Regions from separate parts of the Buttiauxella sp. AC038 genome, predicted to be linked through region 2. Evidence: predicted binding sites of a transcription regulator. Region 2 holds the regulator's gene; each other region holds the start of a gene.
What was found. Region 2 encodes sigma-54, which starts transcription at its own class of promoters, with help from an activator protein. Its sites were predicted from a motif close to GTTGGCACANNTTTCGCTNT; they were not measured.
Positions count from the first base shown of each region.

Region 1 (10,120 bases), 3.5 Mb from region 2:
CGCCATCCTGGTGCGCGGAAGTTCGGATCCCCTCCTCCACACATTTACGGCGGCGAATGACTTCTTCCATTTGCGCGCTGAGGGTTATCGGTGAGCTGCCAGACGGGCCGCCGAGGCATTTTTGCAGGCCTGCGGAAACAGCATCCAGCCCCCACGCATCCGTTTCCAACGCGTTGCCACCAAACGAGGCGGTCGCATCGGTATAAAACAGCACGCCATGGCGGCGACAAATGTCACCTAACTCAGCCAGTGGTTGCAGCATCGTGGTTGAAGTGTCGCCCTGAACGGTTAACAGCAAACGCGGTTTCACCGTTTTAATGGCATCTTCGATTTGGTCGGGCGTGAAAACCTCGCCCCACGGAACTTCAATGGTATGAACTTCAGCACGGCAACGACGTGCTATTTCACATAATAGGTGGCCGAAACGCCCAAACACCGGCACCAGAACTTTGTCACCCGGGCGAATGGCAGATAACAAAATAGCCTCAATGCCAGAACGGGAAGTCCCGTCGACCAGCATCGTCCAGCGGTTTTGCGTACGGAAAAGCTCACGATACAGCACCATCACTTCATTCATATAGCCAGTCATTACCGGGTCATACTGCCCAATCAACTGGCTCGCCATTGCCCGCAATACCCGTGGATCCGCGTTAATTGGCCCAGGACCCATCAATAAACGGTGTGGCGGATTAATTTGCGTGAAGTGCTGAATATCGAACATGGCATTTCCTTTTATTCATTCATGAAACAAAAGATTCTTTAATAAACATGTTGCAACTAATGTGCCACTCATTTACCCCAATGGCAAAGCAAGGGATATGAATAATCTTCGGCTTCATTCTTCATTGGCAATCAGATAACACTGGCGCGGCCACAGCCCGGCAATGAACCACAATGGTTCCCACGACCTGTGCAGCCGCACCATTTCAGTGCGCTAGCGCTGTTCCAGCTCATCAAATTCGGCGTACAACTCCGCAATATGATGGATACGCTGGCGACCGGTACTTAATGCTTCGTGCAGTACCGCGTTAGATAACAGATTGACCAGGCTCATTGCGCTGCTGTAGCTGTCGAAGGCAGAAACGCTGTCGAGTGGCGCGGCAAAATGCCAGCGGCAATACGGTGTCAGGCCAGAACCTTGCGCTTCACTCATCACCAGCAGCGGCACCTGGCGCTTATGCAGATTTGCCAGCAAAGGTTTGATGATGCGCGGCCGCCTGCGAAAAGCGATGGCGATAACACAATCGTGCTCGCTAATGTCCACCACCTCTTCAGCCAGCGTCTGGCCGGGCTGCGGCAGTAACCAGACATCGCTACGAATCTGTAACAGCTGTTGGCGCAAGTGCATCGCAACGGGCCATGAGTTTCTTAACCCGATGATAAAGACTCGTTTTGATGTATTAAGCGCCGTGACAACCTCGGCAAATTGTTGCGTATCAAGCAGACTTATCCATTGCGTTAGATTGGCCATTTCCTGCTTGTAATGCCGCGCCAGTAGCGTGTTACCTTGTACCGCATCACGGTTTTCCGTCAGCGGCATTCCGCTCTGGCGTAGCGTGCGCAGCTCTTCACGCATATCTTTATAACGATCATAACCAAGGCGCTTAAACAGGCGGCTTACCGTGGCTTTTGATACACCCGAAAGGCGGGCAAGTTCTGCACTGTTGTAGCTAATCAGGTCATCAAAATGATCGACAATAAACGCAGCAACACGCTGTTCCTGAGGAGAAAGCTGCTCGTATGTCGCTCTTAGGCGTTCATCTAGTTGTTTCATCATGACCTCTGTAACTTTTGTTTCACTCGAGCCTGGCACAGTGAAACTAATCGAGTCAACCTGGAACATCTCTTGCTTAGCTCTCTACCCAGGCTTCCATTCTGAGAGATAAAACGATGATGCAAAGCAATATGGCACCTTCAGGCATGGCGGTCACTCCGCACCATTTAGCCAGTGAAACTGCATTATCCGTGTTGCGCCATGGTGGTGATGCCATCGAGGCGATGGTGGCAGCGGCGGCAACGATCGCCGTGGTTTATCCCCACATGAATGGCATTGGCGGTGATGGTTTCTGGTTGATTGTACCGCCAGAAGGCGAACCGATTGCGATTGATGCCAGTGGTGCTGCGGGCTCGCTCGCCTGTCTGGAGTTCTACGCAGGTGAAAGCGCTATCCCGCATCGTGGACCTAAATCCGCGTTAACGGTGCCTGGAACCCTCAGCGGTTGGGATGAGGCGTTAAAAATCGCAGCACAGCTTGGCGGCGGGCAACTGCCGCTCTCACGTTTACTGGCCGATGCGATTCGCTACGCGGCAGACGGTATTCCGGTCACGCAATCTCAGGCGCTGGCGACGCACAGTAAATATGATGAACTGGTCAATATTGCCGGGTTTGCCGAGACCTTTTTAGAACGCGGTGAAATTCCCCGAGCGGGTAGCCGCTTCACCCAACCACGTCTTGCACAAACGCTGACGCGCCTGACCGTGGAAGGGCTTGATAGTTTTTATCGTGGGCCGTTAGCCGCGCTAATCGCCGAAGAGTTAGCGGATTTAGGCATGCCGATAAATTTGCAGGATCTCGCGGCACAGCGTGCTAAACGCCGTATTCCTCTGCATCTTAGCCACCAGCAGGGTGATATTTATAATATGACCCCGCCGACGCAGGGCCTGGTTTCGCTGGCGATTCTGGGGATAACCGACCATTTAGATATGGCGCAGGCCAACGAAACTCAAACCGTTCATCGCATCGTTGAGGCCACCAAAAAAGCATTCGCGCTGCGCGATAAATACATCACCGACCCACGCCATATCACCACATCAATTCAAAGCTTGCTGGAGCATGCACCGCTCACCGCTCTTGCCGCAGAAATTGATGACACCAAAGCGGCCAACTGGGGAACCGGCAAAGGCCCTGGCGACACCGTCTGGATGGGGGTAATTGATAGCACCGGGCTGGCGGTGTCGTTTATTCAAAGTATTTATCACGAGTTTGGCAGCGGCGTGGTGCTGCCTAAAAGCGGTGTACTGTGGCAAAACCGTGGGGCTGCGTTCAGCCTCAAGCCAGATAGCCTGTTAAGCCTGGCACCCGGTAAACAACCGTTCCATACACTGAACCCGGCAGCTGCACGGCTTGCCGATGGCAGAACCATGGTTTACGGCTCAATGGGTGGCGACGGGCAACCGCAAACGCAGGCGGCGATTTTTACGCGCCATGTGATTCAGGGCATGCCGTTACAAGAAGCGGTGTCCGCACCACGCTGGTTGCTGGGCAGAACATGGGGGCAAGCCTCTGACAGCCTGAAATTAGAAGGCCGATTCAGCCCAGAAACTTTCGCCGCACTGCGTGAGCTGGGACATGAAGTCGAAGCGCTGCCAGATTTCAGCGAGGCAGTGGGTCACGCAGGTGCCATTGTGCGCCACACCAACGGCATGCTTGAAGGCGCATACGACCCACGCAGCAATGGCAGCGCCGCAGGATTCTAAGGAGAAAGATATGACATCACAAACCATCAACTGGCCCGCATACATTCAGATAATGGAGCAATTGCTTAACGTCCCGCTGGATGAAGCTCGCCGTAAAGAACTGGAAGTGCAACTGACGCGCATGGCCGGGCTGGCTGAACCGCTGATGGATTTCCCGTTACCACAACGCCTGGAAGTCGCCGGGGTTTACAAACTATGAATCCACTTTCTATTCGCGACATTCAGCAAGGGTTAGCTGGTGGCGAATTTTCAGCTCAGGAACTGGCGCACCTGACGCTGGCCAAAATAGCGCAATCTAATCCTGAAATTAATGCGTTTACCGAAGTCACCTCAGCGCGTTTGTTGCAAGAAGCCGCAGCCATTGACCAAAAGCGCTCACGTGGGGAAACGCTTCCGCCGTTGGCAGGCGTGCCCTATGCCGTAAAAAATCTCTTTGATATTAAAGATGTAACAACGCTTGCAGGTGCCGAGCTTTTTAGTACCCAGCCCGCGGCACACGATGACGCTTTTGCCATCAAACAACTCAGTGCCGCCGGTGCGATGCTTTCAGGTGCACTGAATATGGATGCCTACGCATACGGGTTTACCACCGAAAACAGTCACTACGGGGCAACCCGAAACCCCCATGACCTGACGCGAATTGCAGGCGGTTCATCCGGCGGTTCAGCCGCAGCCGTCGCCGCTGGAATGGTCAACTTTAGCCTCGGCACTGATACCAATGGTTCGATTCGGGTTCCGGCTTCGCTATGTGGAGTCTTTGGTCTGAAACCTACTTTTGGCCGTCTCTCGCGTAGCGGCAGCCAGCCTTTTGTTGCCAGTCTCGATCATATCGGCCCTCTTGCACGCAGCGTGGATGATCTGGCGCGGGTTTATGATGCGCTCCAGGGAGTTGATCCTGCCGATCAGTTCCAGGCAGCCCGCAACATTGAACCGGTCGCCGATAAGCTCAAGCAGACGGTGAGTTTACGCTGTGCGGTGTTGGGGGGATTTTTTGATAGCTGGTGTGATGATGACGCGAAAACGGCGGTCGCAACCGTCGCCCATCGGCTTGAAGCACTGGAATGTATTATCTTGCCAGAAGCGGAACTCGCCCGTTCGGCAGCATTTTTGCTTTCTGCTGCGGAAGGGGGAAACCATTATTTACCTGCTTTGCGCGAACATGCTGAACGCTTCGAACTCAATTCCCGCGAGCGCCTTTTAGCAGGCGCAATGACGCCATCAGCCTGGTACACTCAGGCGCAGCGCTTCCGGACATGGTTCCGCGATAATACCCTGCCGCTCTTTGAAAAGTATGATCTGCTTATCGCCCCGGCAACACCGCGTTGTGCCACACTGATTGGTCAGCAAACCATGCGTATCAACGGCGCTGATCTTCCTGTCAAAGCCAGTATGGGCATGCTGACGCAGCCTATTTCTTTCCTCGGTTTACCGGTAGTTACGGTGCCGTTAATGACTGCAAGCGGGCATCCCATTGGCGTGCAGCTGATTGCGCCGCCATGGCGGGAAGATATCTGCTTGCAAGCCGCCCATCTACTTGAAATACAGGGTATGCTGGTAGGGAAAACTCACCAGGTAAGGTAAATACTATGATGCGTGACAATATCGATCGCCCGGCAATCGTCAATGAGGTGAGTGCCGCATTTTACCGCTACGAACAGGCGTTGATCAGCAACGATGTTGCGGTCTTAGATGAATTGTTTTGGGCCGATCCCCGCACCGTTCGCTTTGGTGCGAGTGAAAACCTCTACGGTATTGATGAGATAAGAGCGTTCAGAAATGCCCGTTCGTCACAAGGGTTAGACCGGCTTTTGCAAAACACCACTATCACCACTTACGGCGATGATATGGCCGTTGCCAGCACTGAATTCACCCGTGAAGGAAGCGACAAAATTGGCCGTCAGATGCAAACCTGGGTCAAATTTCCGTATGGCTGGCGAATTGTCGCAGCACATGTCAGCGTGATGAGCTAAAGACTGTGGGCGGGAAACGAAACGTCACCCGCCGCCACATCATCTATTCACTATCTATTCACTAAATGGATGCGTCTTCGCCCAGTGCTCGGCAATTTCCTGACGACGGCAAATCCACACGTCATCATGCTGCTGCACGTAATCGAGAAAACGCTGCAACGCTCTGAAACGACCCGGCCGCCCAAGTAAACGGCAGTGCATACCGATAGACATCATTTTCGGCGCCGTTTCCCCCTCTTCGTACAACACATCAAAACTGTCTTTCAGATAGGTGTAAAACTGCTCGGCGGTATTGAAACCTTGCGCAGTCGCAAAGCGCATATCGTTAGCATCCAGCGTGTAAGGCACCACCAGATGCGGTTTTATCGAGCCATCGCTACAGGTGACGTTGCTCCAGAATGGCAAGTCATCGCCGTAATAATCGCTGTCATAAAGGAAGCTGCCATTTTCTGCCACCAGCCTGCGCGTGTTCGGACTATCGCGGCCGGTGTACCAACCGAGCGGTTTGCTGCCGAACAAATCTTCAAGGATTTCGATGGCCTGGTGCATATGCTGGCGCTCAGTTGCCTCATCCAGATTTTGATAGTGGATCCAGCGCCAGCCGTGGCTTACCACGTCGTAATCTGCCGCTTTTATCGCGTCAACAATTTCAGGGTTACGCGCCAGCGCCATTGCTACGCCAAATACCGTCATGGTCAGGCCGCGTTTTTGGAACTCATTATGGATGCGCCAGAACCCGGCACGAGAACCGTATTCATAGAGCGAATCCATCGACATATGGCGATCGGGGAAACTTGCAGCACCGATGATATCGGAAAGGAATTGTTCCGAGCCACTGTCACCGTGCAGAACGTGGTTTTCACCGCCCTCTTCAAAATTGAGAACGAACTGCACAGCAACGCGGGCATTATTCGGCCACTGCGCATGGGGTGGCTTACCCGCATAACCTTTCATGTCACGCGGGTAGTTTTCAGTGAAGTGATAGTTTTTAGTTTTCGGTACTTCATTCATGGTTCGGTTCCTTATGAGCCGAGCCAGAATATCAACTCAGCATGTCAAAACAGCCGGATAACGGCTTTTTATTCGGATACGCAAGGTCGCCGTGTTTACTGGTTCCAAGCCCAAGCGCGATGAGGGACTCCACCATTTTCACCGCAGCAGTGACGCCATCAATCACGGGAATGCCGAGTTCAGCGGTCAGTTCCTGGGCTAGATTTGCCATCCCGCCACAACCGAGCACAATCGCTCCGCTGTTATCTTCTTTCATGGCTTGTATACAACGCTCGCGTACCTTCATCTGAGCAAGACCCGTGCCATCTTCCAGGGCCAGCACCGGTAAATCGATCGCATGCAGTGCGGCGCAGTGGTGCTCGAACCCATACTGGCGTAATAAATGACGCGCGATGATTACGGTGCGCGGTAACGTGGTGACGATAGAAAAGCGTGTCGCCACCAGAGTCGCGACGTGCATCGCGGCTTCTGCAATGCCAACCACCGGGCCGCTGGCGAGTTCACGCGCGGCCAGTAAACCGGGATCGCCAAAACACGCGATGACATGGCCACTCACGCCCTGCTCTTTACCCAGTTTGATTTGCTCAAGCACACCGATAGCCGCGACCGCTTCATCAAAATGCCCTTCTATAGATTCCACACCCTGTGTTGGGCAAACCGCGATGATTTCGCTGGAAGGGGCAGCGACACTGCGTGCCGCTTGCGCAATGGTGTGCGTCATCGCCACGTTAGTATTGGGGTTGATAACCTGAATCAAATGTTTCGTCATACTCATTCCTTTTGGTTTACTCCCCGATGGTCAGCACCATTTCCGGGCATAAAAATGTTTTTTTGCACTATCAGTGCACAACTCATACACGATGTAATAGCGCGTAGAGCCTCAATATACGCCGATAGCGCTCTTAAACGCCTCTGTATTCTGCCTGCTTGCTGAAAAATAAAACCTGGCCCGGTTCATGCAACAAAGGTTTCATACAATCCGTCAGCATCTGTTTTTATTAGGGAGCAGATATCATGCCAAGCACTGAACACAACACGACTACGATGACCGATAGTGCCAACTCAGGGTACAGCCCACGCCTGTGTAATGAGGATCTGGCACCCACGCGTAACCAGACATGGTCCTGGTACAATATTTTTTCATTCTGGATGTCCGATGTGCACAGTATGGGCGGCTATGTGGTCGCAGCCAGCTTCTTCACACTGGGGTTGGCAAGCTGGCAGGTTTTACTTTGCTTGCTGGTAGGGATTTGCATTGTGCAACTGTGTGCGAACCTGGTCGCGAAACCGAGCCAAATGGCAGGCGTACCTTATGCGGTGATTTGCCGCCAGGCATTTGGTGTATTTGGTGCCAATATTCCGGCCGTGATTCGCGGGTTAATCGCCTTTGCCTGGTACGGTATCCAGACTTATCTGGCGGCAAATGCTTTGATGCTGGTTATGTTGAAATTCTGGCCGTCGCTTGCACCAATGACTACCGGGCATTTCCTCGGCCTGTCGCATCTCGGTTGGGTTTGCTTTGGCATTATGTGGGTGCTGCAGGCGATGGTGTTCTGGCACGGCATGAATGCTATCAAACGATTTATTGATATCGCAGGGCCGGCGGTATACATCGTGATGATGGCGTTGGCGGGCTGGATTTTGTATCAAACCGGTTTTGATGGAATTTCGTTTACGCTTGCCAGCAAACAACTCTCTTCTGGTGAGCAGGCCTGGCAAATGCTGACCGCAACCGCGCTGGTGGTTTCATACTTCTCCGGTCCATTGCTGAACTTCGGTGACTTCTCGCGCTACGGCAAAAGTATGCAAGAGATCCGTCGTGGTAACCGCTGGGGTCTGCCGTTTAACTTCCTGCTGTTCTCCATCGTGACCGTGGTGATTGTCTCCGGCACACAATCACTGTTTGGCCGCATGATCACCGACCCTATCGAAACGGTCAGCCATGTGGGCAATAGCCTCGCGATGGCAATTGGTTTACTGACCATGATTACCGCCACTATCGGTATTAATATCGTGGCGAACTTCGTATCACCTGCTTTCGACTTCTCAAACTGCTCACCGCAGAAAATCAGCTTCCGTACCGGTGGGATGATTGCAGCCGTGGGTTCTGTTCTGCTGACACCGTGGAACCTGTTCCAGTCACCGGAGCTTATCCACTACACGCTGGATGTGCTGGGGGCGTTCATTGGGCCGCTGTTCGGTATCCTGCTGACTGATTTCTACATCATCAAACGCAGCAAAATTTATGTCGATGACTTGTTCGATGACACGCCAAAAGGCCGCTACTGGTACAAAAGTGGTTTTAACCCAAAAGCGATTCTCGCGCTGCTGCCTTCGGTTGCGGTTGGTTTAATCATCAGCTTTATCCCTTCGTTACACGAAGTGGCGAACTTTAGCTGGTTTATCGGCGCATTCATGAGTGCAGGCTGTTACCGCTGGCTGGCACGGGCAGATAAAGTGAGTGACGCTGTGGGATACAATGGGCAGGTTGTTGTTTCGAAGGAATAAAACGACGAAAGCCTGAATCATTTCTGATTCAGGCTTTCTGATTGTGGCGGAACGGACGGGACTCGAACCCGCGACCCCCTGCGTGACAGGCAGGTATTCTAACCGACTGAACTACCGCTCCGCGTTTGTTCCCCGTCGGGAACGAGGCAGATAATACGTATAGGGCTCATGAGCGTCAACGTTTTTTCTTATTAAACTAATCGTTTGCCGTTAATTTCACCCAAACGGTGTTTTTTAATACATTGCAGCTGTTTTTATATACGCCAAAGGCAACTGCCGCCCTTCTTTTCCACCAGGTCGAGTCGCGATTCATGCGCTTCTAGTTCTGCATCACTGGCACGAATAACTCGTATACCGGAGCTACGGCGCACAACACGCTGAATCCCATTGTCTCCGTTACGCTGCTGCACATCCCCTTCCATCGCAAACTTCAGAGAAGTTTGCCCGCCCGTCATCATTAAATAGACGTCGGCAAGGATTTGGGCATCGAGCAATGCGCCGTGCAACGTTCGTTTGCTGTTATCTATTTCATAGCGAGAGCAAAGCGCATCAAGGCTGTTACGCTTGCCCGGGAACATTTTACGCGCGAGTGCGAGGCTGTCGGTAACTTTGCAGAAGGTATTGGTTTTGGGGATATCGCGTTTGAGTTTGCCGAACTCATAATCCATAAACCCGATATCAAACGATGCGTTATGGATGACGAGCTCTGCGCCGCGAATATAGTCCATAAACGAATCAGCAACCTGGTCGAAGGTTGGTTTGTCTGCCAGAAACTCATCGGCAATTCCATGCACACCAAAGGCTTCCGGGTCTACCAGACGATCAGGTTTCAGGTATACGTGGAAATTATTACCCGTCAGGCGGCGGTTGATGACTTCAACCGCACCGATTTCTATAATGCGGTGCCCTTCATAGTGCGCACCGATTTGGTTCATACCGGTGGTTTCTGTATCGAGGACGATCTGTCGTGTAATTGCTGTGCTCATAGCGCTCGTTTATGTCAGACTTGGTTTTTTAATCACAGGAAGTCTACCAGAGATGCGCAAACAGGTAGAAATTTTCACCGATGGCTCTTGCCTTGGTAACCCGGGCCCGGGTGGATATGGTGCTATTTTACGCTATAAACAGCACGAAAAAATTTTTAGCGTCGGCTT
Region 1 covers NZ_CEEDCQ010000001.1:4,037,910-4,048,029, forward strand. The annotation lists gene AC0IXI_RS19165 (pyridoxal-phosphate-dependent aminotransferase family protein) at 1-721, opposite strand, end outside; gene AC0IXI_RS19170 (MurR/RpiR family transcriptional regulator) at 935-1,774, opposite strand; gene AC0IXI_RS19175 (gamma-glutamyltransferase family protein) at 1,891-3,477, shown strand; gene hpxX (oxalurate catabolism protein HpxX) at 3,488-3,676, shown strand; gene AC0IXI_RS19185 (AtzE family amidohydrolase) at 3,673-5,058, shown strand; gene hpxZ (oxalurate catabolism protein HpxZ) at 5,064-5,447, shown strand; gene puuE (allantoinase PuuE) at 5,502-6,458, opposite strand; gene hpxA (allantoin racemase) at 6,490-7,227, opposite strand; gene AC0IXI_RS19205 (NCS1 family nucleobase:cation symporter-1) at 7,473-8,966, shown strand; tRNA gene AC0IXI_RS19210 (tRNA-Asp) at 9,011-9,087, opposite strand; gene dnaQ (DNA polymerase III subunit epsilon) at 9,221-9,952, opposite strand; gene rnhA (ribonuclease HI) at 9,906-10,120, shown strand, end outside.
Region 1: AC0IXI_RS19175 (gamma-glutamyltransferase family protein) is a predicted target of sigma-54. The motif match lies at 1,834-1,853, and genes of this name have one in related genera.

Region 2 (10,120 bases):
GTCGAGCCATACCGCCAGAGAGTTCGTTTGGCATCAGTTTAGCGGCTCCACGTAATCCCACCGCCTCAAGCTTCATCATAACGGTGCTATGCAGCAACTCCTCCGGCAAGCGGCGATGTTCGCGAAGCGGATATGCCACATTTTCGAAGACATTGAGATCGGTAAATAACGCGCCGGATTGAAACAGCATGCTCATACGTTTACGCACGTTATATAGTCGTGAGCGCGACATAGCCGGCACGTTTTCACCGTCGAATAGGATTTCGCCATTGTCAGGCTGAATTTGACCACCAATCAGCCGCAACAATGTCGTTTTACCAATTCCTGAAGGCCCCATGATGGCCGTAATTTTGCCACGAGGCACGTTCAGAGAAATATTGTCAAAGATGCGCCGACTGCCGCGAGTAAAACTAACATCGCGAATTTCGACCAGATTCGTCTGCGTCTGGCTCATCATCTTTCCTTTTATCAAGTTCACGGACGAAGCATTGGATAGCAACTCAGTTCCAACCCAACATTTTCACAGAATGTTATCAGCCCTGATTAGCGAAAACTGGCATTTGTTTTACTTTTCTGCCACATAAAGTCAGAATTAAGAATTCATACCATGGCCTACAGATCTGTATGCTCTGCCGGTACTTTCACAGCACGAGACCGGCGATTATACCTGAATAAAGGATTTTGCATGCTGTTAGCTACAGCTCTGTTAATTATCGGTTTGCTTTTGGTCGTCTATGGCGCGGATCGTCTGGTGTTCGCCGCCTCGATACTTTGCCGTAGTTTCGGCGTTCCGCCACTCCTTATCGGTTTAACCGTTGTAAGCATCGGGACATCATTACCTGAACTGCTTGTCGCAAGCTCTGCCGCTCTAAATGGCCAATTGAATTTAGCGGTGGGAACAGCATTAGGTTCGAATATCACCAATATCTTACTGATTCTCGGCTTAGCGGCACTTTTGCATCCATTTACCGTGAATTCCGATATTCTACGGCGTGAATTGCCCCTAATGTTAGTCGTCAGCGGCGTGATCGGATGGCTTCTTTTTGATAACCAGCTTAGCCGTATTGATGGCGTAATACTGATTGCTGTCGCAGTAGCTTATCTGCTGTTTACGATTAAAATAGCTCGCCTTGCCGGAAATGAAGGGGCTGACAACCTGACCCGCGAACAGCTGGCAGAGCTTCCTCGTGAAGGGAGCCGTCCCGTCGCATTTTTATGGCTCGCCGTGGCTTTAATTATTATGCCGATGGCCACTCGCATGGTTATCGATAACGCCAGCGTACTCGCGCATTACTTTGGCGTAAGCGAGTTAGTGATTGGCCTGACGATTATTGCTGTAGGCACGAGCCTGCCTGAACTTGCAACGACCATCGCAGGTGCACGTAAAGGTGAAGACGATATTGCGATTGGCAATATTATCGGCTCGAACATATTCAATATTGTTTTGGTATTGGGTATTCCTGCCTTGATTGCACCGGGTGAAATTGACCCGCACGCCTTTGCTCGTGACTATTGGGTCATGTTGGTAGTCAGTGCCATTTTTGCAGTACTTTGCTGGCGTAAATCACGCTCTATCGGCAAGGCAGCAGGTGCTCTGTTAACATGTAGTTTCTTCGTATGGATTGTGATGCTGTGGTTTATTGCATCACCTGTCGTAGGGTAAAGCGGAACGGAAATTATGTCACAGATAGAATTACAACCGGGTTTTGACTTTCAGCAAGCAGGTAAAGAAGTACTGAAGATCGAACGTGAAGGCCTGGATCAACTTGAGCAATACATCAATACAGACTTCTCTGCGGCCTGTGAAAAAATGTTTTATTGCCAGGGCAAAGTAGTTGTCATGGGTATGGGCAAATCGGGTCACATCGGTAAAAAGATGGCGGCAACTTTTGCAAGTACCGGTACACCTTCGTTTTTCGTTCACCCAGGTGAAGCAAGCCATGGCGACCTCGGCATGGTTAGCACGCAAGATATTGTTATCGCTATTTCAAACTCTGGCGAGTCAAACGAAATTCTGGCGCTGATTCCGGTTCTCAAACGATTGCAGGTGCCACTGATTTGCATCTCCAGTCGCCCGGAAAGTTCAATGGGCAAAGCGGCCGATGTCCATCTTTGTGTCAAGGTTCCCCAAGAAGCTTGCCCGTTAGGACTGGCTCCAACATCCAGCACCACGGCAACACTTGTGATGGGTGATGCGCTTGCTGTTGCTCTACTGAAAGCTCGTGGCTTTACTGCAGAAGATTTTGCACTTTCTCACCCAGGCGGTGCATTGGGACGTAAACTGTTATTACGTGTCAGCGATATTATGCACACTGGCGATGAGATCCCCCATGTCAGTAAAGATGCTTCATTGCGCGATGCATTACTGGAAATAACGCGCAAAAATATGGGTATGACCGTAATCTGTGACTCCCTGATGAAAATTGAAGGGATCTTCACTGATGGTGATTTACGTCGAGTCTTTGATATGGGCGTTGATCTCCACTCCCTGAATATCGCAGATGTCATGACTGTCGGCGGAATTCGTGTTCGCCCAACGCTATTGGCGGTTGATGCACTGAACTTGATGCAGTCCCGCCATATAACCTCAGTACTGGTTGCAGATGGCGAGCAACTACTGGGTGTGGTACATATGCATGACATGCTACGCGCAGGCGTGGTTTAACAAAGGATTAGCCTTAATGAGTAACCATGAAGCGTCTCTTGCCACTTGTTATGGGCCGGTAAGCACGCGCGTGATGGAGCGGGCAGCAAACGTGCGCCTGCTTATTTTAGACGTTGACGGTGTAATGTCTGACGGCCTGATTTATATGGGTAATAGCGGCGAAGAGCTGAAAGCATTCAACGTGCGTGATGGCTATGGAATTCGCTGTGCACTAACCTCTGATATCGAAGTGGCGATTATTACTGGCCGGAAAGCAAAACTTCTTGAGGACAGGTGCGAAACGCTTGGCATTACCCATCTTTATCAAGGTCAATCTGACAAGCTGCTGTCTTTTCAGGATCTATTAGATAAGCTCGCCATTCCAGCTGAGCAAGTGGCTTATGTCGGGGATGATTTAATCGACTGGCCTGTAATGGCTAAAGTAGGTTTGAGTGTCGCGGTAGCGGACGCTCATCCTTTACTTATTCCTCGTGCAGACTACGTTACACGTATTGCTGGCGGACGAGGAGCAGTACGCGAAGTCTGCGATCTCCTTTTACTGGCCCAAGGAAAGCTTGATGAGGCCAAAGGGCTATCTATATGAGTAAGACCAGACGTTGGGTTATCATCCTGCTTTCATTGCTGGCACTGGTATTGATTGGTGTAAATCTGGTCGATAAAGACACTGTTGCACCACAAACAGTGAACAGTAACGAGCCGACCTATAAAAGTGAACATTCTACGACCCTCGCCTACAGTCCTGAAGGGGCTTTAAATTACCGGCTGGTCGCAGAACACGTTGAATACTTTTCCGACACTGCTGTTTCATGGTTCACCAATCCGGTGATGACACAGTATGACGAAAACAAAGTAGCAACCTGGTCATTACGGGCAGATCGCGCCAAACTGACTAACGATCGGATGCTGTATTTGTACGGAAATGTGGTGCTGACAGCCCTGACACCAGATTCACAGCTACGCAAAATTACCACGGACAATGCGCAGGTTAATTTAGTCACTCAGGATGTTGCGTCTGATGACCAGGTAACCTTGTACGGAACCAGCTTTAACTCTACCGGCCTCAAAATGCGTGGAAACTTACGCAGCAAAAATGCCGAGCTGATTGAAAAGGTTAGAACATCCTATGAAATCCAGAATAAACAAACTCAGCCGTAATTTAGTACTGACTAGTACGCTTTTAGCCGCCAGTTTTTCGGCATTTGCGCTGACCGGTGATACCGATCAGCCGATTCACATTGAATCTGACCAACAGTCGCTGGATATGCAAGGCAACGTCGCCACCTTCACCGGCAATGTGATCGTGACGCAAGGCAGTATCAAAATTAACGCTGATAAAGTGGTTGTGACCCGTCCGGGCGGTGAGCAAGGTAAAGAAATCATTGATGGCTACGGTAATCCAGCCACGTTCTATCAGATGCAAGATAGTGGTAAACCCGTTAGTGGCCACTCAGCGACCATGCACTATGAGTTGCAGAACGATTTTGTCGTACTGACTGGCAATGCCTATCTTGAGCAGGTCGACAGCAATATTAAAGGCGACAAAATTACCTATTTGGTTAAAGAGCAGAAAATGCAGGCCTTTAGCGAAAAAGGGAAACGTGTCACCACAGTTCTGGTCCCTTCTCAATTGCAGAAAAAAGACGGCCAGGCTCCGGCGCCAGCCCCGAAAAAGAGTAACTAATTCGTTATGGCTACTTTAATTGCAAAACATCTCGCCAAAGCCTACAAAGGCCGCCGCGTTGTTGAAGACGTCAGCCTGACCGTTAAATCAGGTGAAATTGTCGGTTTACTTGGCCCTAACGGTGCAGGCAAAACCACGACTTTTTACATGGTTGTTGGCATTGTGCCGCGTGATGCAGGGAACATCATTATTGATGATGAAGACATTAGTCTTCTGCCGCTTCATGCTCGTGCCCGTCGCGGGATTGGGTATTTACCGCAAGAAGCGTCAATTTTCCGTCGCTTAAGCGTGTTCGATAACTTGATGGCTGTCCTGCAAATTCGTGATGACCTCAGCGCTGAGCAGCGTGAAGACCGTGCGAATGAGTTGATGGAAGAGTTTCACATTGAGCATCTGCGCAATAACCTCGGGCAGTCTCTGTCTGGTGGTGAGCGCCGTCGTGTTGAAATTGCCCGCGCTCTGGCTGCAAACCCGAAATTTATTCTTTTGGACGAACCTTTTGCAGGTGTTGACCCAATCTCCGTCATCGACATCAAGCGGATTATCGAGCACTTGCGCGATAGCGGGCTTGGTGTGCTGATTACTGACCATAACGTACGCGAAACGTTGGCCGTGTGTGAACGAGCCTACATCGTAAGCCAGGGCCAGTTAATTGCCCATGGCACGCCTGCGGAAATCCTGGAAGATGAGCATGTTAAGCGCGTCTATCTGGGCGAAGAGTTCAGACTCTGATAGGGTAGGAAGTATAATTATTAATACTCTGGGTAATTCGAGTTGCCCACGTTCGGGCAACTCGAAGTATGCCGGGTATATACCTGAGGAAGCTCGCTCTGAATATGAAGCAAGGTTTGCAATTACGGCTTAGCCAACAACTTGCTATGACTCCACAGTTACAGCAGGCAATCCGCCTGTTGCAGTTGTCAACGTTAGAGCTTCAGCAAGAACTCCAACAAGCCCTGGAAAGTAACCCACTGCTTGAGCAAACCGATCTGCATGAAGAAATTGAAACTCAGGAAGTTCGTGAAAACGAAGCGTTAGATACCCGTGAAGCTCTCGAACAAAAAGAGATGCCTGACGAATTGCCGTTAGATACCAGCTGGGACGAGATCTACACCGCGGGCACGCCATCAGGAACAGGCTCTGATTACAGTGATGACGAGCTGCCGGTTTATCAAGGGGAAACTACCCAGTCACTTCAGGATTACCTGATGTGGCAGGTCGATCTCACTCCGTTCTCTGATACCGATACTGCCATTGCGACATCTATTGTCGATGCTGTCGATGAGATGGGTTATCTCACGGTTTCGCTGGAAGAAATTCTGGAAAGCATGGGCGATGAAGAAATCACGATCGACGAAGTAGAAGCGGTACTTAAACGCGTCCAGCGTTTTGATCCTGTTGGCGTTGCCGCACGCGATCTCCGCGATTGCTTGCTCATCCAACTTTCTCAGTACGCCAGAGAAACACCGTGGCTGACCGAGGCACGACTGATTGTCAGCGATCATCTGGATCTACTGGCCAACCATGATTTCCGTAGCCTGATGCGCGTCACTCGCCTGAAAGAAGAAGTTCTGAAAGAGGCAATGTGCCTGATTCAGTCTCTGGATCCACGCCCAGGCCAATCGATTCAAACCAGTGAACCCGAATATGTCATTCCCGATATTCTGGTCAAAAAGATTCAGGGGCGCTGGACGGTAGAATTAAACGCCGACAGCATTCCACGCCTTAAAATTAATCAGCAGTACGCTGCAATGGGTACCAATGCCCGCAATGACAGCGACTCACAATTTATTCGCAGTAACCTGCAAGAAGCGAAGTGGTTGATTAAAAGTCTTGAAAGTCGCAACGATACGCTGCTGCGCGTCAGTCGCTGTATCGTTGAGCAGCAACAAGGTTTTTTTGAGCACGGCGAAGAGCACATGAAACCGATGGTTCTTGCTGATATCGCCCAAGTAGTCGAAATGCATGAATCGACTATTTCCCGTGTGACCACGCAAAAATATTTGCACAGTCCACGCGGCATTTTTGAATTGAAGTATTTCTTCTCAAGCCATGTGAATACCGAAGGCGGAGGCGAGGCCTCATCTACGGCGATTCGGGCACTGGTGAAGAAATTAATTGCTGCGGAAAACCCTGCGAAACCTCTGAGTGATAGCAAGTTAACGACTATGCTATCCGATCAGGGGATCATGGTGGCACGCCGCACTGTTGCGAAGTACCGAGAGTCTTTATCCATACCACCGTCAAATCAGCGTAAACAGCTGGTATGACTTAACCGATAAGGAAGACACTATGCAGCTCAACATTACAGGACAAAACGTCGAAATCACTGACGCACTGCGCGATTTTGTGAGTACGAAGTTTGCCAAACTGGAGCAGTACTTCGATAGAATTAACCAGGTCTACATTGTGTTAAAGGTTGAAAAGGTCACGCATATTGCCGATGCAACGCTTCATGTGAATGGTGGTGAAATCCATGCAAGCTCTGATGGCCAGGATATGTATGCGGCAATTGATGGCTTAATTGATAAACTGGCGCGCCAGTTAACCAAACATAAAGATAAACTAAAACAACACTGATAATCCGGGCAACTGTTCCAGCATAGACGGCTCGTTACTTAACGGGCCGTTAGCATAACAGGGTGCTTAGGTGAACTTATGATGAACAACGATTCTGCTCTACAACTTAGTAATGTCCTGAACAAGGAATGTACTCGTACCAACGTACATTGCCAGAGTAAAAAACGTGCACTGGAAATCATCAGTGAGCTGGCAGCAAAGCAACTCGGCCTGCCACCACAAGTGGTTTTTGAAGCCGTGCTGACGCGCGAACGTATGGGGAGTACCGGTATCGGTAACGGTATCGCTATACCTCATGGGAAGCTGGAAGAAGATACCACCCGCGCGGTTGGGGTGTTTATTAAACTGGAGACCCCTATCGCATTTGATGCGATTGATAACCAGCCGGTAGACCTCATGTTTGCGCTGCTTGTACCGGCGGATCAAACAAAAACGCATTTGCACACATTATCTCTGGTGGCAAAGCGTCTGGCAGACAAAACAATTTGTCGACGCCTGCGTTCTGCGCAAAGCGATGAAGAGCTTTATCAGATCATTACCGAAACAGAACATGGTAGTGAAAGTGAATAATCTGGCTGTGATTGTGTTGACATCACAGCAAGAGAAGTTGGGGGAGTGAAAAAATGGTGCTGATGATCGTCAGCGGCCGCTCTGGTTCAGGGAAGTCTGTAGCCTTGCGTGCACTAGAAGATATGGGATTCTACTGCGTAGATAATCTACCAGTGGTGCTGTTACCTGATCTTGCCAAAACTCTCGCAGAGCGAAAAATTTCTGCGGCAGTGAGCATCGACGTGCGTAACATGCCGGAAAACCCGGAAATTTTTGAACAGGCGATGAGTAATCTGCCTGACTCATTTTCGCCACAATTATTATTCCTCGACGCCGATCGCAATACGCTGATCCGTCGTTATAGCGACACGCGTCGATTGCATCCACTTTCCAACAAAAATCTTTCGTTAGAAAGTGCAATTGATGAAGAAAGTGACCTGCTGGAACCACTGAAATCCAGAGCTGATCTGATTATCGATACCTCTGAAATGTCAGTGCACGAACTTGCGGAAATGTTGCGTACGCGCCTGCTCGGCAAACGTGAACGCGAATTGACTATGGTGTTCGAGTCCTTCGGCTTTAAACACGGTATTCCAATCGATGCTGACTACGTATTCGACGTACGCTTCCTGCCAAACCCGCATTGGGATCCGAAGCTTCGTCCGATGACTGGTCTCGACAGACCTGTCGCTGCGTTCCTTGACCGTCACACCGAAGTGCACAATTTTATCTACCAGACACGCAGTTATCTTGAGCAGTGGTTACCGATGCTGGAAACCAATAACCGCAGCTATTTGACTGTGGCAATTGGTTGTACAGGCGGTAAACACCGTTCAGTTTATATTGCTGAACAACTGGCAGACTATTTCCGTTCGCGCGGGAAAAATGTGCAATCCCGTCACCGTACGCTGGAAAAACGCAAAACATGACAGTAAAACAGACCGTTGAGATCACCAACAAACTGGGCATGCACGCGCGCCCAGCAATGAAACTGTTCGAACTGGTGCAAAGCTTTGATGCCGAAGTAATGCTGCGTAACGAGGCTGGCACGGAGGCGGAAGCCAACAGCGTGATTGCATTGCTGATGCTGGATTCCGCTAAAGGTGGACACATCGAAATTGAAGTTACCGGGCCTGAAGAAGAGCAAGCCTTGAATGCGGTTATCGCCCTGTTTAATTCAGGTTTTGACGAAGACTAATTTACTTCAGCTCATTCTGCGCCATGAATGACTCGCCACCCAACTGGCGCATCTGGCGCAATATCCATTGCTGCCGCTGGTGTACATAGCCAGAAGGTGCATTCGCTTTAAAGCGAATCGGATTGGGCAATACAGCAGCCAGCAATGCCGCTTCTGATGCCGTCAGACGGCTTGCTGGTTTGTGGAAATAGCGCTGTGAAGCGGCTTCCACACCAAAAATCCCCTCGCCAAATTCCGCGATATTTAGATAAACCGTGAGAATGCGGCGTTTAGTCCAGACGGCCTCCATACCCAGCGTTAGCCCAGCCTCAAGACCTTTACGGACATAGCTTCGTCCATCCCACAAAAACAAGTTCTTGGCAGTTTGCTGAGAAAGTGTCGATGCGCCGCGAACGCGATTTTCATTACGTTCATTATGGGCAATGGCCTTTTCGATAGCATTAACGTCAAATCCCCAGTGGTTGGGAAATTTCTGGTCTTCTGCCGCAATAACCGCAAGCCCCATCAACGGTGAGATCTCATCCATACTTACCCAATCCGAGTGAGCTACGTAACCGAAATCACCGCTAAACCAGGCGCTGAGCTGCCTCTCTACCATTACGGCTGAAAACGGCACAGGCAAAAAGCTAAACAGAATAACCCCCGCCAGCCAGACTCCGGCGAAAGCCAGTACACCGCGAAATAGCCAGCGCCTCAGGGTACTCAAGAGCGCAATTCGCCCTTTCTTCATGCAGTCATATCCATAACGCGAGCGACCAGTTTCTCGATGCCCAATGCGGCTTCATCAATACGTGTTGCCAACATATAAGCTGGCGTGGTCACTACTTTTTGCTCTTCATCAACCACGATATCATCGACCGGGCAAGGGACATGTTCTGCCCCCATCTCTTCAACTATTTCTGCGGTGTCGATATCCGTGCCAATGGTCAAACGCACTGGTACATCAAGAATCTTTGGCAACATCACAGGAGCAATACAGATAAAACCAAGAGGCTTACCCTGCGCGTGACAATCCCTGGCAAGGCGGCGTAAATCGCCATCAATCTGACACTCACTACCTTTACTGGCAAAATCGCACAGATTTTTTGCCGCACCAAAGCCACCTGGAACAATCAACGCATCCAGTTCGTTAGCATCGGCCAGCTCCAGTGGAGTAATAGCCCCCCGGGTAATTCGAGCTGCTTCAACCAGTACATTACGATGCTCAATAGACTTATTATTAGTCAGGTGATTAATAACTTCTGCTTGAGGTTTATCAGGTGCAAAACAAACAGCTTCAGCGCCAGAGCGAGCGATTGCCAATAGAGTAATAACCGCTTCTTGAATCTCGCTACCGTCGTAAACCCCACTGCCACTAAGCACCACACCAATCTTCTTCATTCGGCCATTCCTATTGATCATGCGATAGTTATCATCAGTTATTATGATTTGATCGCTATGCTTCACA
Region 2 covers NZ_CEEDCQ010000001.1:512,844-522,963, reverse strand. The annotation lists gene mlaF (phospholipid ABC transporter ATP-binding protein MlaF) at 1-454, opposite strand, end outside; gene AC0IXI_RS02550 (calcium/sodium antiporter) at 686-1,663, shown strand; gene kdsD (arabinose-5-phosphate isomerase KdsD) at 1,679-2,665, shown strand; gene kdsC (3-deoxy-manno-octulosonate-8-phosphatase KdsC) at 2,682-3,248, shown strand; gene lptC (LPS export ABC transporter periplasmic protein LptC) at 3,245-3,820, shown strand; gene lptA (lipopolysaccharide ABC transporter substrate-binding protein LptA) at 3,789-4,346, shown strand; gene lptB (LPS export ABC transporter ATP-binding protein) at 4,353-5,078, shown strand; gene rpoN (RNA polymerase factor sigma-54) at 5,183-6,616, shown strand; gene hpf (ribosome hibernation promoting factor) at 6,639-6,926, shown strand; gene ptsN (PTS IIA-like nitrogen regulatory protein PtsN) at 7,005-7,496, shown strand; gene rapZ (RNase adapter RapZ) at 7,550-8,404, shown strand; gene npr (PTS phosphocarrier protein NPr) at 8,401-8,673, shown strand; gene mtgA (monofunctional biosynthetic peptidoglycan transglycosylase) at 8,675-9,403, opposite strand; gene elbB (isoprenoid biosynthesis glyoxalase ElbB) at 9,400-10,053, opposite strand.

Region 3 (10,120 bases), 4.4 Mb from region 2:
GGCGCACCAGGCATGCCGGAATGGGGCAATCTGCCCATCCCGAAAAAACTACTCAAGCAAGGCGTGACTGACATGGTGCGCATCTCCGATTGCCGCATGTCCGGCACTCATTACGGCACCTGTATTTTGCACGTCGCACCAGAAGCCGCCATCGGTGGCCCGCTGGGTCTGGTGAAAACTGGCGACATTATCGAACTCGATATCCCCGCAGGAACACTCAATATGCTGGTCGATGACGCAGAACTTGCACGCCGACGGGCAAATTTTGCCCCCAGCCATACCGTGTTTAAGCGCTCGTGGGCAGCGCTGTATCAACAACATGTCACCCAAGCCAACCAGGGCTGTGATTTCGACTTCCTGCTCGCCGGGAGTGATATTCCCGAACCGCCAATTTTCTGAGGATAATCATGAATATTTTCAAACAAGCCATAACCCATGGTCCGGTACAACTCGGTACATGGATGATGACCGGTAGCGATACCGTCGCTGAAGCGATGGCCACCGTGGGCTTTAACTTTTTGGTTTTGGATCAGGAACATGTAGCGGTAGATACGCTGGATGCCATTCGTATCGACCGCGCAGTCCGCTCGGTTAATCCAGCCATCACGCCGCTTTATCGCCTAGCAGGCAACGATGTGGTGCTGATCAAACGCGCCCTGGATGGCGGCGCAATGTCACTGATGATCCCGTTTATTAATACCGTTGAAGAGGCACGTAAAGCGGTGGAGTCGGCCTATTACCCACCGTATGGCAAACGCGGTTTTGCAGCCATGCACCGCGCTTCTGGTTGGGGCAATAACCCGGATTTCGTCAGCCAGGCGCATGATGAGCTTTGCCTGATCCTGCAAATGGAAACACCAGAAGCTATCGGCAACATTGAAAAAATTGCCGCGCTGGATGGTGTTACTGGCTTCTTTATCGGCCCAGGCGATCTCTCTGCTGCGATGGGTTATCCAGGTAACCCTTCCCATCCGGAGGTGCAGGCGATGATCAAAAAAGGAGTCGATATCTGCGTTCGTCTTGGCAAGCCGTGCGGCATCGTGGGCGGCAACCCGGAACTGGCAAATAAATATCAGGGCATGGGCTTCCGGTTTGTAGCACTGGCTTCAGACATGAGTTTTATGTTGGCTCGCGCACGTGAACAACTGGCAGCCATTCAGGGTAAAACGCTGCACCTCGCCGGCGGTGAGGTGTACTAATGACCAGGCTTATCGAAAAGTCTTGCGGCCATCTTCAACTCAGCGTCGCCCCGAGTCTGGGCGGCGCCATTGCTGCACTTAACTGGCGTGGTTTTCCTATTCTGCGCCCGCTATCACCCACAGCTCAATTGCGTGCGAATCAGTGTGGCAGCTATCCGTTGATCCCCTGGTCTAACCGTATTGCTCAGGGTGAATTTAGTTTTGCAGGCCAGATTTTGCAGGTAAAGAAGAATTTCGGCGACAGCCCTCACGCTATTCATGGCAGTGGCTGGTTAAATGCCTGGCACGTTGGTGAAGAATCCGACAATGGTCTGACACTTGAGCTGGAACAACCTGCAAACGAGTCCTGGCCCTGGCCATGGCGCGGCACACAAGTTTTTGAACTTGAAGTAAACCTGCTGCGCGTCACGTTGAGCTACCACAACACCAGCGATGTTCCTGTGCCAGTAGGTTTAGGTTTTCATCCTTTTTTTGCCGATGCCGATCAAAGCGAGATTTACTTTAAAGCCACAGGCGTCTGGCTTAATGATGATGATTCTCTCCCGTTCAAGGAGATTGAAGTTCCGGAACGCTGGAATTACCCCGCATTCCGTAAGCCACAGTTTGGTTCGGTTGATAACTGTTTCACTGGCTGGAACGGCTGCGCAAAAGTGCACTGGCCAGCACGGAAAATCACTGCTGTGCTGTCATCTGCGGCCACCAATGCGGTGTTGTTTATTCCCGAAAAGGTTCGCAACGTTGTCGCCATCGAACCCGTCACGCACATTAATAACGCCATTAATTTGCTGCCGTCTAATAGCAGCAACCAGGCGATGAAGCTGGTTTCTCCTGGCGAATGCTTGTGCCTTTCTATGGAAATAAGGATTAGCGATGATGCGTGAAGCCAACATTCTGTTTGATTACAAGGGGCATTTACCGGAATGCCCGAGCTGGGATGTACAGACACAATCTCTGTTCTGGACCGATATTCTGGAAAAAGAGATCCACGGCTATCAACCCTCCACCAATAAGCATCAGATTTTTAAGTTCTCAGAGGAAGTCGGCTGTTTCGCACTGCGTGAAAACGGCGGATTTATTGCCGCGATGCGCAGTGGAATTTACCTGACAGACACGGATGGCACCGTGACGAAAAAGGTTTGCGATAACCCCAACAATCCGGTGCTGGCGCGTTTTAACGATGGCGGAACCGACCCGCAAGGGCGTTTTTACGCTGGAACTTACTGGAGCCCGCGCGACTATAACGGCGCGCTGCTTTGCCGGGTAGATGCCGACCTGAAAACTACCGTTTTGCAGTGCGACATTCTGGGTGCCAATGGCCTGGCTTTTTCAGCCGATGGACGCCTGATGTTCACCAGTGACACACCTAACCATGTCATTTATCGCACACCTCTGGATGAAAACGGCAACCCTGCCGAACGCCGCGTTTGGAAGTCGTTCCCCCGTGGTAACGGGCGGCCTGATGGCGCAGCCATGGATGAAGAAGGGTGTTACTGGAGCGCATTGTTTGATGGCTACCGTATCGCTCGCTTTTCTCCTCAGGGTGAATTACTTGAGGAGCACCGGCTGCCGGTACGCTGCCCGACAATGCTCTGCTTCGGTGGGCCAGAGATGAAAACGTTGTTTATCACCACTACTCGCGAAAACATGTCCGACGAAGAAGTGCGCGAAAGACCTCTTTCGGGCGCAATTTTTACTCTGGAAGCTTCCGTTGCCGGGCTAATCAAACCGAAATTTAAAGAGAGCTAATATGAATACGATTGGATTTATCGGCCTTGGGCTGATGGGCGAAGCTATGTCTAAAAACATCGTGGAAAAGTTTTCCGGTGACGTGCTGGTTTATGACATCAACGCTGAATCCGTGGCAAGAATTGTGGCTCAAGGGGCAAAAGCCGCCACTTCTGCTGCTGAAATTGCCCGCAAAGCTGATGTGATTATCAGTATGGTGCCGCGCTCTGAACATGTGGTGGCGGTGTATCAGGAAATGATGCCGCATCTGCACGCCGGGCAAATCACCATTGATATGTCGACTATTGAGCCTTCCGTTTCTGAGTCAGTCGCTCAGGAAGTGGCGAAAACGGGCGCCATCATGTTAGACGCGCCAGTCGTGAAATCAGTACCTGCTGCCGTGAAAGCGGAGCTGGGGATTTATATCGGCGGCGACAAAACTGCCTGGGAAAAAATCCAGCCAGTTCTCGCCATGATGGGCTGCAATCAGATTCATATGGGGCCAAACGGACGTGGCCTGGTGATGAAAATGATCCATAACCTTATGGTGGCAGGCATTCAGAATAGCGTGAATGAAATGCTCACTGCCGCGCAACATTTTGATATTGCCTGGCCGGATATGCACGAAGCCATTTCTTACGGCGGTGCCACCAATTTCTACCTCAATAGCAAAATCGACAGCCTGATCGCTGGCAATTTCGCCCCTGCGTTTTCCCTCCAGAACATGGCAAAAGACGTCAACATCATGAAATCCATGATGCTCGAAGCGGGTCTGAATTTACCTGGTGTGGACGTTATCAAAAGCGTCTACGACAAAGGATTGGATAGCGGCATCGGTGGTGAAGATTTTTGCGCCACACTCAAAGTGGTGTCCTCTCAGGCGCAAGGCAAATAAGGAAAACACAAATGAACTATCAAGAAAACGTTCGTTACCAGTCGCTGAATAACAAAGTCGTGGCGATTACTGGCGGTGCCAGTGGTATCGGTGAAGAACTGGTGCGCGCTTATGTCAGCCAGGGCGCGCGCGTGGCCTTCCTGGACTTCAATCAGCAAGCCGGTGAAAAACTGGCGCAAGAGTTGGGTTGCCTGTTTTTGTTCTGCGATGTCACCAACATCGAGCAGTTAAAAAGCTGTTTTGCGCAGATTGCCGCAAAACTGGGTGACGTAGATATTCTCATCAACAACGCAGGCAGCGACGACCACCACAAAATTGATGATTTAACCGAAGATTATTTTAACAACCGCATCAACGTAAACCTACGCCACCAGCTTTTCGCTATTCAGGCAGTTATTCCTGGCATGGAGAAAAAAGGTGCGGGCAGCATTATCAATATGGGTTCTATTAACTGGATGCGTGGACGCCCTGGACGGGTGTGTTATTCCCTGTCAAAAGCCGCAATTCATGGGTTTACCCGCACGTTATCGCAGGAGTTAGGCGCACGAGGAATTCGTGTTAATAGCCTGGTGCCTGGCGCTATTCGTACGCCAAAGCAAGATGCGATGTGGGCGAAACTTGACCCATCAGCAGTGAATCAATTTATCGATTTGCAGGCATTAAAAATCCGCCTCGATGGCACACACTGCGCGCGCCTTGCGTTATTCCTCGGCTCGGAAGAGTCCTGTGGCTGCACCGGACAGGACTTTATCGTCGATGCCGGATTGTCGGTAAACTAAGGGGTTAGATATGGATTTCTTCAACTTATTTACACCAGACGGCGTGGAACTGGAAACCGCTTCGATACTTATCGTCGTCGGTGTGATGTTCCTTTATACCTTCGTGGGGATTTGCGCAGGATTCGGCGGCGGGCTGACGTCAATGCCACTAATTACCATGGTTTTACCGTTGAAAATGGCTGCACCAATGTCAGTTATTGTTGGCACAGGTACCGCGTTATACGCCACCTGGCTTTCACGCAAAGAGACTGACTGGAAATCCGCCGGGGTGCTTATCGCGTTTTCGCTGTTAGGTATCCCGGTGGGACTATATGCCCTTTCTTATGTCCCTGATCACATTATGAAACTGGGATTGGGCGGGTTCATTATTCTCTATTCGTTCTACAGTTTGTTTATTCCACGCTTACCGGTGTATGACAAGCGCTGGATTGCCGCCCCAATGGGTGCGGTTGCCGGTGCATTAGGGGCAGCGTTTTCCACTAATGGCCCGCCAGTTGTCATGTATGGGATGTTAAGAAATCTGGGGCCAGCGGCTTTTCGCGGCACATTGAACGCATTCTTTACCGCCAACAACATCGCCATTATTGGCGGCCTAGCAACCAGCGGCATTCTGACTATCTCAACCCTGAAACTGGTGATGTTGTGCATTCCAACCATGATTCTGGGTTCGATTGTTGGCCAGTATGTCCATAAACGTATTTCGGTTAAGGTATTCAGAATAATGGTGTTTTTACTGCTGATTGCCTCCGGTGCGATGCTGATAAAAGGCGCTACTGGCATTCCAGCGCTGGCAGCACTGTTACCGGTCTTCTCGGTGTTGCTGATTACGCACCTGGTATTCGGTAAAAAAGTGGCGGCGATTCGTGCTGCTGATGAAGCAGCAAAATCAGCCTCCTGATAACACAAAGACGGCTGATTTCTGGAAAAGCAAAAAAAGCCCCGCCTAAACAGGCAGGGCTTCAATGCTTTGCAGGAAAGAAACTTACGCTTCTTTGCTACCACGACCCGCACGTTTGCGGTCGTTTTCAGTCAGGTGACGCTTACGAATACGTACGGAAGTCGGAGTAACTTCTACCAGTTCGTCATCATCGATGAATTCCAGAGCTTGCTCCAGAGACATCTTCAATGCAGGAACCAGAGTTGTTGCTTCGTCAGTACCGGACGCACGCATGTTGGTCAGTTTCTTACCGGTCAGGCAGTTTACAGTCAGGTCGTTAGAACGACTGTGAATACCGATGATCTGGCCTTCGTAAACTTCTGCACCGTGACCCAGGAACAGCTTACCGCGGTCCTGCAGGCTGAACAGCGCAAACGCGACTGCTTTACCCTGGCCGTTAGAGATCAGCACGCCGTTCTGGCGCTGGCCGATTTCGCCTGGTTTCACGTCGTCGTAATGGCTGAATGTGGAGTACAGCAGACCAGTACCAGAAGTCATGGTCATGAACTCAGTACGGAAGCCGATCAGGCCACGTGCTGGGATCAGGTAATCCAGACGGATACGGCCTTTGCCGTCAGGGATCATGTCTTTGACATCGCCCTTACGCTCGCCCATCGCCTGCATTACAGAACCCTGGTGCTGTTCTTCGATATCCAGAGTCACGTTTTCGAACGGCTCTTGCATACGACCATCGATCATACGGTTGATTACTTTCGGACGGGACACAGCCAGTTCGAAGCCTTCACGACGCATGTTTTCGATCAACACAGACAGGTGCAGTTCGCCACGACCGGATACACGGAATGCATCCGCATCTTCGGTTTCTTCAACACGCAGTGCAACGTTGTGCACCAGCTCTTTGTTCAGGCGGTCAAGGATCTGACGAGAGGTAACAAATTTACCTTCTTTGCCACAGAACGGAGAGGTGTTGACGTTGAAGAACATGGTAACAGTTGGTTCATCAACAGACAGTGCTGGCAGCGCTTCAACATTTTGCGTATCGCAAAGAGTGTCGGAGATGTTCAGCTCGCCCAGACCGGTAATCGCGATGATGTCACCGGCTTCAGCTTCGGTGGATTCAATACGCTCCAGACCGAGGTGAGTCAGTACTTTACCGACTTTACCGTTACGAGTTTTACCTTCGCTGTCGATGATAGTGATTTGCTGGTTAGGCTTCACTTTACCGCGTTTGATGCGACCGATGCCGATTACGCCAACGTAGTTGTTGTAATCAAGCTGGGAGATTTGCATCTGGAACGGACCATCAGAGTCAACGGATGGCGCTTTAACGTGGTCAACAATCGCCTGGTACAGCGGGGTCATGTCTTCCGCCATCTCATTGTGATCGTTACCCGCGATACCCATCAATGCTGATGCATAGATGATTGGGAAATCGAGCTGCTCGTCAGTCGCATCAAGGTTAACGAACAGGTCAAATACCTGATCAACAACCCAGTCAGGACGCGCGCCAGGACGGTCAACTTTGTTGATTACAACAATTGGCTTCAAACCGTGGGCAAATGCCTTTTTGGTTACGAAGCGCGTCTGCGGCATTGGGCCATCCATTGCGTCAACGACCAGCAGAACGGAGTCTACCATGGACATTACACGTTCAACTTCGCCACCGAAGTCGGCGTGCCCAGGGGTATCAACGATGTTGATACGGTAGTCATTCCATTTGATAGCGGTGTTTTTAGCGAGGATGGTAATCCCACGCTCTTTCTCCAAATCGTTGGAGTCCATCACGCGTTCGGTGGCTTCAGCACGTTCGTTACTGAAAGTACCAGATTGCTGCAGCAGCTTATCAACCAGGGTAGTTTTACCATGGTCAACGTGCGCGATGATGGCGATATTACGCAGATTTTCGATCACAACTTTGCCTCAGGCATTAGAAATAGCGCGTTATTGTACACGTATTAATCGAAGGACATAACAGGATCACAAAGAACTTTTACAAACAATGTAAAAAGTAATGGTTTGTGATCGCTTTCACGGAGCAAAAAAGGGAGCCACAACGAAAATTGCACCAATATGGTGCTCAAATCTCAGACTGAAGCACTACATTGGTGCAAACTATCCATCGTGGTGCAGCCCTTTTGCACTATAGTGCGCATGATAGCGCCTTTTTGGGGTAATTTAAAAGTTGGCACAGATTTCGCTTTAATCATTTCAGGGCAACAAGCCAATTCAATGACCAAATCCGGGAGAGTTAAGTATGTCCGCTGAACACGTTTTGACGATGCTGAATGAACACGAAGTGAAGTTTGTTGATCTGCGCTTCACTGACACCAAAGGTAAAGAACAGCACGTCACTATCCCTGCTCATCAGGTTACTGCTGACTTCTTCGAAGAAGGCAAAATGTTTGATGGCTCTTCAATTGGTGGCTGGAAAGGCATCAATGAATCCGACATGGTTCTGATGCCAGATGCGTCTACTGCTGTCATCGACCCGTTCTTCGCTGATTCTACGCTGATCATTCGTTGCGACATTCTTGAGCCAGGCACCATGCAAGGTTATGACCGCGACCCGCGTTCCATTTCCAAGCGTGCTGAAGACTACCTGCGTTCTACTGGTATCGCTGATACCGTACTGTTCGGGCCAGAGCCAGAGTTCTTCCTGTTCGACGACGTTCGTTTCGGTAGCTCTATCTCCGGTTCTCACGTTGCTATCGATGATATCGAAGGCGCTTGGAACAGCGGCACCAAATACGAAGGCGGCAACAAAGGCCACCGTCCTGCTGTTAAAGGCGGTTACTTCCCAGTTCCACCAGTTGACTCCGCACAAGACCTGCGTTCTGCAATGTGTCTGACTATGGAGCAAATGGGCCTGGTTGTTGAAGCTCACCACCATGAAGTAGCAACTGCTGGTCAGAACGAAGTGGCTACCCGCTTCAACACCATGACCAAAAAAGCAGATGAAATTCAGATCTACAAATATGTGGTTCACAACGTTGCTCATGCTTACGGCAAAACAGCGACCTTTATGCCAAAACCAATGTTTGGCGATAACGGTTCTGGTATGCACTGCCATATGTCCCTGGCTAAGAACGGCGTAAACCTGTTCGCTGGTGACAAATATGCTGGCCTGTCTGAGCAAGCGCTGTACTACATCGGCGGTGTTATCAAACACGCTAAAGCCATCAACGCCCTGGCTAACCCAACCACCAACTCCTACAAGCGTCTGGTCCCGGGTTACGAAGCTCCAGTAATGCTGGCTTACTCTGCCGCTAACCGTTCTGCTTCAATCCGTATCCCAGTAGTTGCGTCTCCGAAAGCACGTCGTATCGAAGTGCGTTTCCCAGACCCAGCGGCTAACCCGTACCTGTGCTTCGCAGCACTGCTGATGGCTGGTCTTGATGGTATCAAGAACAAAATCCATCCGGGTGAAGCAATGGACAAAAACCTGTATGACCTGCCGCCAGAAGAAGCTAAAGAGATCCCACAAGTTGCGGGTTCTCTGGAAGAAGCACTGAGCTGCCTGAACGAAGACCGCGAGTTCCTGACTGCGGGCGGCGTGTTCACTGATGAAGCTATCGATGCTTACATCGCTCTGCGTATCGAAGAAAACGACCGTGTGCGCATGACTCCACACCCAGTTGAGTTTGAGCTGTACTACAGCGTTTAATGAGTTAGTCATGTCAAACTTAAGCCCATCGTTGATGGGCTTTTTTATCCACAAATAACCTGTTGCAGCAACGTTTATTGCCGCCAGGAAACTATAATGCACCATCACAGTGCAAATTATCGGAGACTGCTGTATGGCAACCGGCACACTGCCCGATGCTGGGCAGATCCTGAATTCTTTAATCAACAGTATTTTACTGGTCGATGACGAACTGGCGGTTCATTACGCCAACCCGGCGGCACAGCAACTTTTGGCGCAGAGTTCGCGCAAGCTGTACGGCACACCGCTACCAGAACTGTTGAGTTACTTTTCGCTAAATGTTGGCTTGATGCAGGAAAGCCTGACGGCAGGCCAGGGCTTTACCGATAACGAAGTCACACTGGTTATTGATAGCCGCTCCCATATTCTTTCCCTGACTGCACAACGTTTACCAGAAGGTTTCATCCTGATGGAAATGGCGCCGATGGATAACCAACGCCGTTTAAGTCAGGAACAGTTACAGCAGGCGCAGCAAATTGCCGCTCGTGACTTAGTCCGTGGGCTGGCTCACGAGATTAAAAACCCCTTGGGCGGGTTACGCGGTGCAGCGCAATTGCTGGCTAAAGCCTTACCGGACCCTTCGCTCACTGAATACACCAAGGTGATTATTGAGCAAGCCGACCGCTTACGTAACCTGGTCGACAGGCTGTTAGGCCCGCAACAACCCGGCATGCACGTCACAGAAAGTATTCACAAAGTCACCGAACGGGTTATGAAACTGGTGTCGATGGAGTTGCCAGCGAATGTCACGCTGATAAGAGATTACGACCCAAGTTTGCCTGAACTGGCACACGACCCGGATCAAATTGAACAGATTTTACTGAATATTGTGCGTAACGCGCTTCAGGCGCTGGGCAGTGATGGTGGCGAAATAGTGTTACGTACGCGTACAGCTTTTCAGCTTACTCTGCACGGCACTCG
Region 3 covers NZ_CEEDCQ010000001.1:4,944,689-4,954,808, forward strand. The annotation lists gene araD (L-arabinonate dehydratase) at 1-399, shown strand, start outside; gene AC0IXI_RS23375 (HpcH/HpaI aldolase family protein) at 408-1,199, shown strand; gene AC0IXI_RS23380 (aldose 1-epimerase) at 1,199-2,080, shown strand; gene AC0IXI_RS23385 (SMP-30/gluconolactonase/LRE family protein) at 2,073-2,945, shown strand; gene AC0IXI_RS23390 (NAD(P)-dependent oxidoreductase) at 2,947-3,819, shown strand; gene AC0IXI_RS23395 (SDR family NAD(P)-dependent oxidoreductase) at 3,831-4,598, shown strand; gene AC0IXI_RS23400 (sulfite exporter TauE/SafE family protein) at 4,609-5,496, shown strand; gene typA (ribosome-dependent GTPase TypA) at 5,581-7,407, opposite strand; gene glnA (glutamate--ammonia ligase) at 7,751-9,160, shown strand; partial or broken gene glnL (nitrogen regulation protein NR(II)) at 9,294-10,120, shown strand, end outside.
Region 3: glnA (glutamate--ammonia ligase) is a predicted target of sigma-54. The motif match lies at 7,678-7,697, and genes of this name have one in related genera.